Linked DNA regions of Rubrivirga marina. The protein of the gene in region 2 binds, or shares a complex with, the protein of the main gene of each other region. Links are inferred from orthologs where the notes say so. Each region holds a gene or a part of one and is shown on either strand. Other genes may lie near its edges. The genes, in order: rny and pfkA.

The links.
Region 1: pfkA (region 2) and rny share a complex: the UniProt entries of both Bacillus subtilis proteins name them as parts of the possible RNA degradosome complex. The link is inferred for Rubrivirga marina from one-to-one orthologs.

What each region holds. Positions count from the first base shown.
Region 1 is NZ_MQWD01000001.1:1,000,385-1,006,235, forward strand. The notes cover bases 889-3,807. They hold rny (ribonuclease Y), read right to left. Parts: upstream 3,247-3,807; coding sequence 1,531-3,246; downstream 889-1,530. Other genes in these bases: BSZ37_RS03960 (MoaD/ThiS family protein), read left to right, coding at 889-1,116; BSZ37_RS03965 (TerB family tellurite resistance protein), read right to left, coding at 1,154-1,513; BSZ37_RS03975 (cell division protein ZapA), read right to left, coding at 3,724-3,807. Outside these bases: BSZ37_RS03955 (SDR family NAD(P)-dependent oxidoreductase), read right to left, coding at 1-759; more of BSZ37_RS03960, read left to right, coding at 862-888; more of BSZ37_RS03975, read right to left, coding at 3,808-4,065; BSZ37_RS03980 (hypothetical protein), read right to left, coding at 4,062-4,394; pheT (phenylalanine--tRNA ligase subunit beta), read right to left, coding at 4,490-5,851. UniProt on the Bacillus subtilis protein: Endoribonuclease that initiates mRNA decay. Initiates the decay of all SAM-dependent riboswitches, such as yitJ riboswitch. Involved in processing of the gapA operon mRNA, it cleaves between cggR and gapA.
Region 2 is NZ_MQWD01000001.1:2,597,891-2,603,715, forward strand. The notes cover bases 1,985-4,877. They hold pfkA (6-phosphofructokinase), read left to right. Parts: upstream 1,985-2,887; coding sequence 2,888-3,868; downstream 3,869-4,877. Other genes in these bases: BSZ37_RS10735 (N-acetylmuramoyl-L-alanine amidase-like domain-containing protein), read left to right, coding at 1,985-2,720; BSZ37_RS10745 (serine hydrolase), read right to left, coding at 3,909-4,877. Outside these bases: BSZ37_RS10720 (hypothetical protein), read left to right, coding at 1-130; BSZ37_RS10725 (ZIP family metal transporter), read left to right, coding at 177-1,004; aat (leucyl/phenylalanyl-tRNA--protein transferase), read left to right, coding at 1,032-1,688; more of BSZ37_RS10735, read left to right, coding at 1,737-1,984; more of BSZ37_RS10745, read right to left, coding at 4,878-5,234; BSZ37_RS10750 (ATP-binding protein), read right to left, coding at 5,279-5,671; BSZ37_RS10755 (STAS domain-containing protein), read right to left, coding at 5,692-5,825. UniProt on the Bacillus subtilis protein: Catalyzes the phosphorylation of D-fructose 6-phosphate to fructose 1,6-bisphosphate by ATP, the first committing step of glycolysis.

The DNA.
Region 1 (5,851 bases), 1.6 Mb from region 2 along the record:
GCTGGCCTCGTCGGAGGCGAGGAACGCGTAGACGTTGGCGATCTCCTCGGTCGTGCCGCGGCGGCCGAACGCGGTCGAGAAGACGATGGTCTCCTCGGCGTCGGCGTCCATCGGGCCGGTCTCCTTGTGCGTCCAGCTCGTGTCGACGGGGCCGGGGCAGACGGCGTTGGCGCGGACGCCGTACTGGCCCTGCTCGCCGGCCACGCCCTTCATCAGCGCGTGGATGTACGCCTTCGTCGGGCCGTACGGGGCGAACTGGGGCGACCCGTTCCACCCGGCCTCGGAGCCGGCCGAGACGATGTTGCCGCGCGTCTTCTGGAGCTCGGGCAGCGCGGCCCGCGTCATGTGGAACGCCGTGTAGATGTTGTTGTGGATGAGCTTTTCGAAGTCCTCGACGGGGTACTCGTGGAGCTCGGCCAGCTTCGGCAGCACGCCCGCGTTGTTGACGAGCACGTCGAGCTTGCCGAACGCGTCGACGGCGGCCTTCACCGCAGCCTCGGCGTTCTCCTGCACGCCGAGGTCCTTGGCGAACGTCTCGACGGCCGTGCCGGGGTACTGCTCTTCGATGTCGGCCTTGACCTCGTCGAGCGGGTCGTCGGGGAGGCCGGCCAGGAGGAGGCCAGAGGCCCCCTCGTAGGCGAACTTGTGGGCGATGGCCTCGCCGATGCCTTCGCCGGCGCCGGTGATGAGCGCGACCTTGCCGTCGAGCTTGCCGGCCCGCTGGGCCTGGCCGTTGGAGGAGCCGTTGGTGGATGCCATGGGGGGAGGAGAACGGTGAGAAAGGACGGCTTGGATCGAGTCGTCCGGAGCGCCGTTCCAGCTTCACCGGCCCTCCCCGCGATCTCAAGCCTTTCCCGACCCGTGCCCGACCTGTCCGTCCGCGTCCTCCTGTTCGACGTGCTCCGCCGCGAACTCGGCGCGTCCGAGCTGGACGCGGCCGTGCCCGCGGGCGCGACGGCCGGCGACCTCCTCGACCGGCTCGCCGAGGCGCACGCGCCCGTCGCGCGGCACCGGCCGGTCATCCGCCTCGCCGTCAACCGCCGCTACGTCCCGGCCGAGACGGCGCTCGACGACGGCGACGAGGTCGCGCTCATCACCCCGGTGAGCGGCGGCTGAGTCGGTCCGCCTCGGCGTCGAGGCGGGGGACTCGGCCCTACGCCTCGGCCGACTCCGGCCCGAGCGCGCGCTCGATGAGGTGGATCAGATCCTCCTCGCCCTGCGTCACGCGGCCGTCGGCGCGGGCGACGCGGCGGAGGTCGGCGAGGACCTGGGCGCGGCCTGACGCGCCGAGTCGGTTGCGGACGCGGTCGAGGACCGCCTCGAGCGCCGTGCGGCGGGCGTCGACGAGAGCGGCCTCGCGCAGGGCATGGTCGACGCCCGCGGGATCTTCGCCGGGCGCCCACGCCTCGAGCGCCGTGCGCATGGCGTCGGACTCGGCGGGGTCGAGGTCGCCGTCGGCGCCGAAGGCCAAGGCGCGGTAGAGGACGGCGAGGTCGAGGAGGAGGGGGGCCATGGGAACGTCGGGGTCGGCTAGCGGGCGACGGCGACGGCACGCACCTCGCGGATGACCGTCACCTTGATCTGCCCAGGGTACTCCATCTCGCGTTCAATCCGACGCGAAATGTCTCGGGCCAGCGTCTCGGCGACGGCATCGGACACCCGTTCGGTGTCGACCACGACGCGGATCTCGCGGCCCGCCTGGATGGCGTAGGCCTGGAGGACGCCTTCGAAATCGGAGGCGATGCCCTCCAGCCCTTTGAGGCGCTGGACGTACCGTTCGAGGGCCTCGCGACGGGCGCCGGGGCGCGCGCCCGAGGCGGCGTCGGCGGCCTGGACGATGGGCGCGATGGGGGTCGCCATGGGCACCTCGTCGTGGTGGGCGCCGACGGCGTTGGCCACGTCCGGGTGCTCCTTGTACTGGCGGGCCAGCTCCATCCCCGCGATCGCGTGCGGCTGCTCGAGGTCGCCCTCGATCACCTTGCCGATGTCGTGGAGGAGGCCGGCGCGGCGGGCCTTCCGGGCGTCGAGCCCGAGCTCGGCCGCCATCAGCCCGGCCAGCTTGGCCGTCTCGACGGAGTGCTGGAGGAGGTTCTGGCCGTAGCTCGCGCGGTACTTCATCCGCCCGACGAGCCGGATCAGCTCGGGGTGGAGCCCGTGGATCTGGAGGTCGAGCGCGGCCTGCTCGCCGGCCTCGACGATCTCGGCGTCGATCTCCTCGCGCGTCGCCTCGACGACCTCCTCGATCCGCGCCGGGTGGATCCGGCCGTCGTCGAGGAGGCGGACGAGCGCGAGCCGGGCCACCTCGCGGCGGACGGGGTCGAACCCGGACACGAGCACGGCGTCGGGCGTGTCGTCGACGATGACCTCGACGCCCGTCGCGGCCTCGAACGCGCGGATGTTGCGCCCCTCGCGGCCGATCACGCGGCCCTTCATGTCGTCGCTCTTGAGCGGGACGGCCGAGACGGTGTGCTCGATGGTGGCCGTGGCCGCGAGCCGCTGGATGGCCTTCAGGATCACCTTCGTGGCCTCGCGCTGAGCCGTCCGCTTGGCCTCGTCGCGCGCGTCCTTGACGGCGCCGGCCGCTTCGAGCTTGGCCTCGCGCGTGAGCTCGGCGACGAGCCGGTCGCGGGCCTCCTCGCGCGAGAGCGACGCCGTCTGTTCGAGCTTGGCGAGGTGCTCCTTTACGAGCTGGTCGAGGCGGGCGGTGGCCTCGTCGAGGTGGGCCTGGAGCTCGTCGACCTCCCGCTCGCGGCCGGCCAGCTCCTGCTGGCGGCGGCCGACGGACGTGGCGAGGCCCTGGACCTGCTCGCGGAGCGTGTCGGCCTCGGCGCGGCGGCGTTCGGCGGCGGCGGTGAGCGCGTCGAGCGCGTCGGCGGCCGTCTCGAGCGCGCTCTCGCGGGCGGCGACCCGCTTGGCCTTCTTGTCGACGCGGGCGCGGGCGGCGTCGAGCTTGTCGCGCGTCTTCTGGTGGCGCTCCTTGACCTCGGCCACGCGGGTCTCGAGGCGGGCCCGGCGGCGGCGGACCTCGTCGCGGGCGGTGGCCAACTCGCTCTGGGCGGCCTCGGCGCGCTCCTGGAAGCGGTCGGCCTCGGCCTCGGCGCGCGCGGCGACGTCCTCGGCCCGGCGGGCGGCGGCCTCGAACTGGGCCGCCGCGGTCCCGCCGCTCCTCACGCGCCCGCCGATGAATCCGACGGCCAGCGCTAGGACGACGCCGGCGGTGGCGAGGGCAAGCGTGATCGGGTCCATCAGCGGTGGAGGCGACGGGAAACGGTGCGACGCGAGCGCCCCGGGGGCTCCCCAGGGCGCTCGCGCAGGGACCCGTCCAGGGGCGGCGGAATCCCGCCGTCCGTCCGGGTCGGACAGAGGCACCAGCCTGCAGCGCTTGACGAGAACCTTGCTCGTCTGACAATGTGGAGACCCCTCGGACCCTCTCGCCTTCCGCGGCGGGGCGCCGGAGCGCCCCAACCCGGGACGGGGACCGTCCGCGGGATGCGGCCTGATGGTCAGGTCCTAAATGGAGCCTCCGCGGTAAACGCTGTTCAGGTTCCCATGCGGTGGCTACAAGCCGGTGGGCGCGGTCGGGGGGTTGGCCCGAGCCGCGCGGTCCCCAATATCGCGCTGGCCGGTGTGTCGTTCCGAGAGAGACCGCGAATTCCCCCGGAGCCGCCGAGGCGGCCCGCCTCGGCAGGCCGGTGAGAGGAGTCGCAGCGTCCGGCCGGCTCCTTACTCCTCAGGCGCCTCGGGTTCGGACCCGGCCGAGCCGTCGCCTCCACCGAGGACCGCCTCGATCTGCTCCGACAGCGACGCCGCTTCGATCTCGAGGCGGGCCCGGAGGCGGTCGGTCTCGGCGCGCGCGGCGTACAGCTCCTCCGCCAGCTCGAGCGCGACGAGCACCGCGTGCGTCATGTCGGGCTGCGACGGGAGCTGCTGGCGGAGCCGCCGGAGCCGCTCGTCGACGCGGGCCGCGAGGTGGACCGTGTAGTCCTCGTCGCCCGGCGCCACGCGGAGCGGGTAGTCGCGGTCGAGGATCCGGACGCGGACGGAGACGGGGAGGGCGGAGCTCATGCGGCCGGGGGCGGGTCGGCGCTGCCGTCGCCGCCGGCGCCCTCGCCGGCTTGGAGCAGCCCGTCTACGAGGTCCAAGAACCCCTGAACGCGGGCCTTGAGCGCCGCCGGGTCCTCGCCCTCGCCGAAGGCGAACGACGGAGAGCTCCCGCCGGCGCCGGTCTCCTGGATCTCGAGGAGCCGCTTGGCGAGCGCCGCGTTCTCCGACCGGAGCCGCTCGATCTCACGCACAGCCGCGTCCACGCGGTCGCGGAGATGGCTCAGCGACCGCCACTCGGGCCGAGGGTCGGGACGACCCGGCTCGGCCTCGGACGGGGCGGTGGGCTCCATGCGGGCAGGCGGTAGGAGGTCAAGATAGACACGAACCGTTCCGGGGGATCCCCCATCCGCCGGCTATGCACTTGTTGATCAGGCCGTAACGGCCGCTAGGACCGGAGCGTGGCACCGTGCTGACTCTCCAGCGCCTTCACGATCCGCCGCACACGGCCGTCGACCTCCTGGTCGCGGAGCGTCTTGTCGGCCCCGAAGCGGAGCGCGACGGCGAGGCTTTTCTGGCCCCCCGCCACGCCCTCGCCGCGGTACACGTCGAACACGCGGACGTCCTGGAGGAGCGGCTTGCCGGACTGGCGGATCGTGTCGAGGAGCGGCCCGGCCGCCTGCGCCTCGGGGATCATGAGGGCGAGGTCGCGCTCGACCGTCGGGAAGCGCGAGATGGGTTGGTAGCGCGCCGGCTCGTCGCGGTCGGCGAGGCGCGCGAGCGCGTCCCAGTCGAGCTCGGCGACGAAGAGGGGCTCCTGGAGCTCGGCCGCGTCGCCGACCCCGTCTGCGAGGCGGCCGAGGCTGCCGAGGCGGACGTCGCCGAGGTGGAGGTCGAGGGCGTAGGCCGTGAGGCCCTCCGGCGCCGGCCGCGGCGTCTCCGTCACCCCGTCGATGCCGAGGTCGGCGAGGACGTCCGTCACGACGCCTTTGAGATCGTAGACATCGGCGGCGCGGGCGGGGCCGTTCCAGGTCGCCGGCGTCTCGCCGCTCATCCCGAGCACGAGCGACGTGTGCTCGTGGTAGCCCTCGACGAGGTCCGTCGCGGCGTGGGACTGGCGGTAGACGTGGCCGGCCTCGAACAGGCGGAGGGCGCCAGCGCCGCGCGCCTGGTTGTAGCTCGCGACGGCCACGAGGCCGGGCAGCAGCGACGGCCGCATGGCCGCCATCTCCTGCGAGATCGGGTTGAGCGTCTCGACCGGGCCGCCCTCGCGGCCCGTCCACGCGGCGTCGGCGAAGGCCTCGGCGGTGGGCTTCGGGACCAGCGAGTTGGTGTACAGCTCGCGGAAGCCGAGCGCGGCGAGCCGCCGCCGCACGCGGGCCAGCAGCCGGGCCGACGGCGTGTCCGAGGCGGGCACGAGCGGGACCGGCGTCGAGGCCGGCGTGGGCAGGTGGTCGTAGCCCCACAGCCGCGCGACCTCCTCGATCACGTCGACCTCGCGCTCCACGTCGGGGCGGAACGGCGGGATCGTGACGCGAAGGCCGGCGTCGGCGGCCTCCCTGGCCGCGGCCTCGACGCCCTCCTCGCGCATGGCCGCCTCGGCGAACGCGTCGAGGCGGCCGGCCTCGGCGTCGCTCACCTCGAACCCGATGGCTCCAAGGAGCCGGACGATCTCGTCCTCGGGGACCTCCACGCCGAGCACCGCCGCCACGCGCGACGGGCGGAGCGTGACGGTCCGCGCCTCGTACGGGGTCGGGTGCTCGTCGATCAGGCCGGGCACGACGGTTCCGCCGGCGACCTCCGCCAGCAG
Region 2 (5,825 bases):
CGAGGAGGAACAGCCGACCGTCGGGACCGACCCCCAGGACACCGGCGACACGGATGTGCAGAAGCCGCACGTGGAGCTCGACGAGGACGCCGTGCGGGAGGCCGAGCGGGAGGGGAAGGGCTATCGGTAAGCGCGACCGTCGGCGCCGCGTCCGTCGGGCCCCTTAGACTCCGCCCGTGTCCGCACCGGTCGCCGCGCTCCTCTCCGTCCTCGCGATCTCGCTGGCCTCACTGGCCGGCGCGCTCACGCTGTCGCTCGGCCGCGCCCGGCTGGAGCGCGTGATCTTCCTCCTCGTGGCGTTCGCCGTCGGCGCGATGCTGGGGGGCGCGTTGCTCCACCTCATCCCGGAGAGCTACGAGGCGCTCGGTGGCGGGCCGAAGACCGGTCTGCTCGTGCTCGCGGGCGTCGTCGCGTTCTTCGTACTCGAGAAGTTCCTCCACTGGCGCCATCAGCACGGGGCGCCGGAGGCGCTCGAGGGCGCGAGCGGCCACGTCCATCACGGGCACCATCACCACGGGCACGCCCACCTCGGCGCCGAGGCGGGGGGGGGCGCGGCGCCGTTCGCGCTCGTCAACCTCGTCGGGAGCGTGGCCCACAACGTGATCGACGGGGCCATCGTCGCGGCGGCCTACCTCGTCTCGATCCAGACCGGCGTGGTGACGACGCTGGCCGTGATGCTCCACGAGATCCCCCAGGAGATCGGCAACTTCGGCGTGCTCGTCTATGGCGGGTACCCGCCCCGGAAGGCGCTGATGTACAACTTCATCGCCGGGCTCGGCGGGCTGGTCGGCGCCGGCCTCGTGCTCCTGCTCGGGAGCGGCGTCGACGGCCTTGCCGACTACCTCCTCCCGATCACGGCGGGCGCGTTCCTCTACATCGCCGGCAGCGACCTCATCCCGGAGCTCAACCGCCGCCACAGCTACCCCGCCACGAAGGCCGTCGGCCAACTCGTGATGATGCTGCTCGGGATCGCGATCATGGCGCTGCCGTTGCTCTGGGAGTAGGGGCGCTCGTCAGGCGGCTCACGGGCCGTGAGGCGGGCGCGCCGCGTCCCATGCCACCGACTCCGCGAGCCCATCCTCACGCCCGACCTCCTGCTGGCCGCGTACCAGATCGGCGTCTTCCCGATGGCCGACGCCGACGGGTCGATCGCGTGGTATGCGCCGGACCCGCGCGCCGTCCTCCCGCTCGACGCGTTCCACGTGCCGAAAACGCTCGCCAAGACGGTCCGCCGTGGGGAGTTCGAGGTGGTGGTGGACCGGGACTTCGAGGGGACCATGCGCGCGTGCGGGGCGCCGGCGCCGGACCGACCGGAGACGTGGATCTCGGAGGAGATGGTCGAGGCCTACGTCGCGCTCCACGACCTCGGGTACGCCCACTCCGTGGAGTGCTGGCAGGACGGGGCGTTCGCGGGCGGGCTCTACGGCGTCGCGCTGCGGGGCGCGTTCTTCGGCGAGAGCATGGTGACGCGCGTCCGGGACGCGTCGAAGGTGGCACTCGTGCACCTCGTCGAGCGGCTACGGGCGGGCGGGTACCAGCTCCTCGACACCCAGATGGCGACGCCTCACCTCGAGCGGTTCGGCGTGGTCGAGATCCCGCGCGAGACGTTCGAGCGCCGCCTCGGCCTCGCCCTCGCCGCCGAGGCCGACTGGGCCGCCATTGAGCGGACCGAGGGGGCGGACCGGTAACACTCGGGCGCGTCGGGCGTTCACCCCTCCCGTCGCCCCGTCGCCCCGATGCTCCGTCTCGTCCTCGCCCTCAGCCTGACCGCCCTCGGCGCAGCGTGCAGCTCCCGCCAGTCCGAGCCCGGGTTGCCCGCCTCGGTCGAGCGCGCGCCCGAGGCGGAGGTCCTCCCGGCGACGCCGCCGGTCTCGAACGCCGCCCCCGTGGTCGCGGCCGCTGCGGCCGACGCGCCCGCCGACACCGTCGAGGCCGCCGAGCAGGCGACGCGGGCCACCTTCCGGCAGATCCTGGACGACGCGGCGGCGCAGGACGTGGCCTCGCGGCCGTACGGCGAGATCGTCCAGTGGGTCGGCGAGCAACTCCTCGGCGTCCCGTACCGCGCCGGGATGCTCGACGCGCCCGCGTCCGAGACGCTCGTCGTTGACCTCACGGCGTTCGACTGTGTGCTCTACATCGAGAACGTCCTGTCGCTGGCGACGGCCATCGCGACGGGCGAGACTAGCTACCAGGCCTACACCGACGGCGTCCGCACGCTGCGGTACCGCGACGGCGCGCTCGACGGCTACTGCTCACGGCTCCACTACTTCTCGGACTGGATCCGCGACAACGAGCGCCGCGGCACCCTCCAGAACGTGACGCAGGCGATCGGCGGCCAGCCGTTCGAGAAGCGGCTGACGTTCATGGGCGAGCACCGCGACGCGTACCCCAAGCTGGCCTCGGACTCGACCTACGCCTGCATCCTCGACATGGAGGCCTCGCTCGCCGGCACCGAACTGTTCTACGTCCCCCAGGATCGGATCTCGACGGTCTACGACTCGCTCCGACCCGGCGACATCATCGCGACGGCCACGAGCATCGGCGGGCTCGACGTGACGCACACCGGGTTCGTTCACAAGACGGACGCCCACACCGGGTTCATGCACGCCTCGCTCTCGTCGGACCGCGTCAAGATCTCCGACGACCTCCAGAGCTACGTCCAGGGGATTTCGAGCCAGGTCGGCGTCGTCGTCGTCCGCCCGCTGGACCCGCGGGGGTGAAGGAGCGAGAGGATCGGGAGCGGGGCGGTGCGGTCTGAGTCGAGCGCGTCTGCCAGTTCCCGGTTCCCCTTTCCCATCGCCGGCGAGCGCCGCGAGCCTCACGCTGTCTTCGTCGCGCACGGCCGGCCGTCTCGCCCGATCTTCGGGTGTCTCCCCACACCACTGGCATGGACCTCAAGCGCATCGGCGTGTTCACCTCGGGCGGCGACTCGCCCGGCATGAACGCGTGCATCCGGGCCTCGACGCGGCGCGCCATCGCCGAGGGCCTCGAGGTCATCGGGATCAAGCGGGGCTATGCGGGGATGATCGACGGCGACTACGTTGAGATGGACCGGCAGTCGGTCTCGAACATCCTCCAGCAGGGGGGCACGATCCTCAAGAGCGCGCGCTCGGAGCGGTTCCGGACGCCGGAGGGCCGCGCCGAGGCGGCCGCCAAGCTCCGCGAGGCCGGCATCGACGCGCTCGTCGCGATCGGCGGCGACGGGACGCTCCAGGGCGCGACGCACCTCGCCAACGAACACGGGATCGCCGTCGTCGGCTGCCCCGGGACGATCGACAACGACCTGTTCGGGACGGACGAGACGATCGGGTTCGACACGGCGCTCAACACGGCGCTCGACTCGATCGACAAGATCCGCGACACGGCCGACGCCCACGACCGGCTGTTCCTCGTGGAGGTGATGGGCCGCGACACCGGGTTCATCGCGCTCGCGTGCGGCATCGGCGGCGGCGCCGAGCTCGTCCTCATCCCGGAGATGATGACCGACGTCATCTCGATCAAGGACCGGATCCTGTCGCTGATGGCGGCCCAGAGCCGGTCGAGCATCGTGGTCGTGGCCGAGGGCGACGAGCTTGGCGGGGCCCACCGGATCCGCCAGGCGCTCGCCGAGGACCCGGCGTTCGACCGGATCGACACGCGCGTGTCGGTCCTCGGCCACATCCAGCGCGGCGGCTCGCCGACGGCCCGCGACCGCGTCCTGGCCTCCCGCCTCGGCGCAGCGGCCGTCGAGGCGCTCCTCGAAGGCCACGACGGTGTGATGGTCGGCATCGTGAACAACGACCTCAAGCTGACGCCGATGCGCAACGTGTGGGCGCGGAAGAAGGACGTCGACTACGACCTCCTCCAACTCACGGCGCTCCTCAGCTAGCGGCCCGACCTCGTCGGCCTCGGCGCCGAGGCCGGCGGGGTCACCGGACGACCACGAGCGGTCGGGCGGTGCGCTCCGTCCCGGCCGTCAGCACGATCCGGTACGCGCCGGGCGCGAGGGCGGAGACGTCGAACACCGCACGGGTCTCGCCGCGCGGGCGGGGCCCCTCGACGAGCACCGCCACGCGTCGGCCAAGAGCGTCGACGACCGTGAGGGCGACCGCCTCGGGCGCGTCGAGGGCAAAGCCGACGGAGACGAGGGAACGGGCCGGGTTCGGGGCGGGAGGATGGAGGCGAAGGGCCGGAGCGGGAGATGCGCCAGTGGCGACGGGCGCCGCGAACGCCTCGCGGACGAGTCCACGGAGCGCGACGTAGGTCGGCACGACGTCGGCGAGCGTGCCGCGGGTGATCAGGACGCCCCCGAGGCCCGCCTCCAGGTCGATCCACGGCGCGACGCCGGTCTCGCTAAGTGCACTGGCCACTCGCAGCGAGCTGTCGAGGCGGAGGTCCTCACGCCACACGCCGAGGCCGTAGCGGATCACCTCCGACGGGGCTCGCTCGGGGTAGGCGTCCATCACCGGCCCGTACGGTGTCGCGACGAACGCGGCGCCGGCGGTCTGGTCAGAGAGGATCGTCTCGACGGTTTCTGAGGCGAGGATCTGCTCGCCGTCGGAGAGGCCGCCACCGAGCATCATCTCGAGGAAGGCGGCGAGGTCGTCGGCCGTGCCGCTCGCGCCGCGGGCGATGCCGGGGTTGCGGGAGCTGTCGTAGGCCGTGCCGACGAGCCCGAGCGGGCCGGCGAGGACGTCTCCGAAGAGGGCCGTCCACCGCCGCCCGGTCTGGAGCTCGGCCATCCGCGCCGCGAGGTGGAGCGAGGCGTCGCCGTGGGCGAACGCGGCGCCCGGCTCCGCGACGAGGTCGAGCGTCACGACGTCGTCGACGCACGCCGGGAGCGTCGTCGCCGGGTCATTCAGGCAGGCGGGGGCGTCGACGCCCAGGCCGGTGGGGAAGCCGGAGACGTGGGCGGCGAGCTGGCGGACCGTCACACCGCGCTTGTCCCCCTCGGTGTCCGGAAAGAAGCTGGCGAGCGGGGTGTCGAGGTCGAGCGTCCGGTTCGCGTCGAGGGCCGCGAGGACGGCGCCGGACAGCCACGACGTCGTGGTCCCGAGCGGGACGACCTCTCCGAGGGCGCCGTCGCCGTACGCCGCGCGGTAGCGGACCGTGTCGGCGTCGACCACCACGAGGACGGCGCCGCCGCCGAGCGCCACCAGGGAGTCGGTGAGGAGCGCGTCGATGGCGCTCGCGTCCTGCGCCGCGCTTGGGCCAGCACCGAACCACAGAGCGAGGAGGGCGGAGGCGAGGCGCATGGCGGGCGGGGGCTGGCCGGTGGACGCGGTTCCCGCCCTCGGGCTTACTCCCGTTCGACCGTCATCCGGACCTCGTTCGTCCCGCGGTCCCAGCGGTAGGCCAGGTCGTCGACGAGCCGGCGGATGAGGTGGAGGCCGTAGCCGTGCTCGGAGTGCTTCTGAACGACCTCCTGGGCCGGCGTCGCCGGCGCCGACGTCGGGTCGAACCGGATGCCGCGGTAGCGGATCACGACGGTCAGCCGGCCTCGGCCGGGCGCGCCGCGGACGACGACGTGCCCGCCGTCGGTCATCCCGTGCTCGATGGCGTTTGCCACCGCCTCGTCGACGGCGAGCTGGAGGCGGCGCGCGCGCGCGTCGCCGAGGCCGGCCGCCTCGGCCCACACGCCGACGCGGCGCCGCACCCGGGCCAGCTCGGCCGTGTCGCCGCGCACGCGCATGCTATGGGCCTCCGCGCCCATTAGGCGCCCTCGAAGGACGTGACGGCGCCCTCGACCGTCTCGTGCATGTCGAACACCGTCGGGAAGCCGAGGAGGTCGAACACCTCGAACACCCGCTCCGGGAGGGCCGCGATCTTGAGGTCACCGCCCCCGT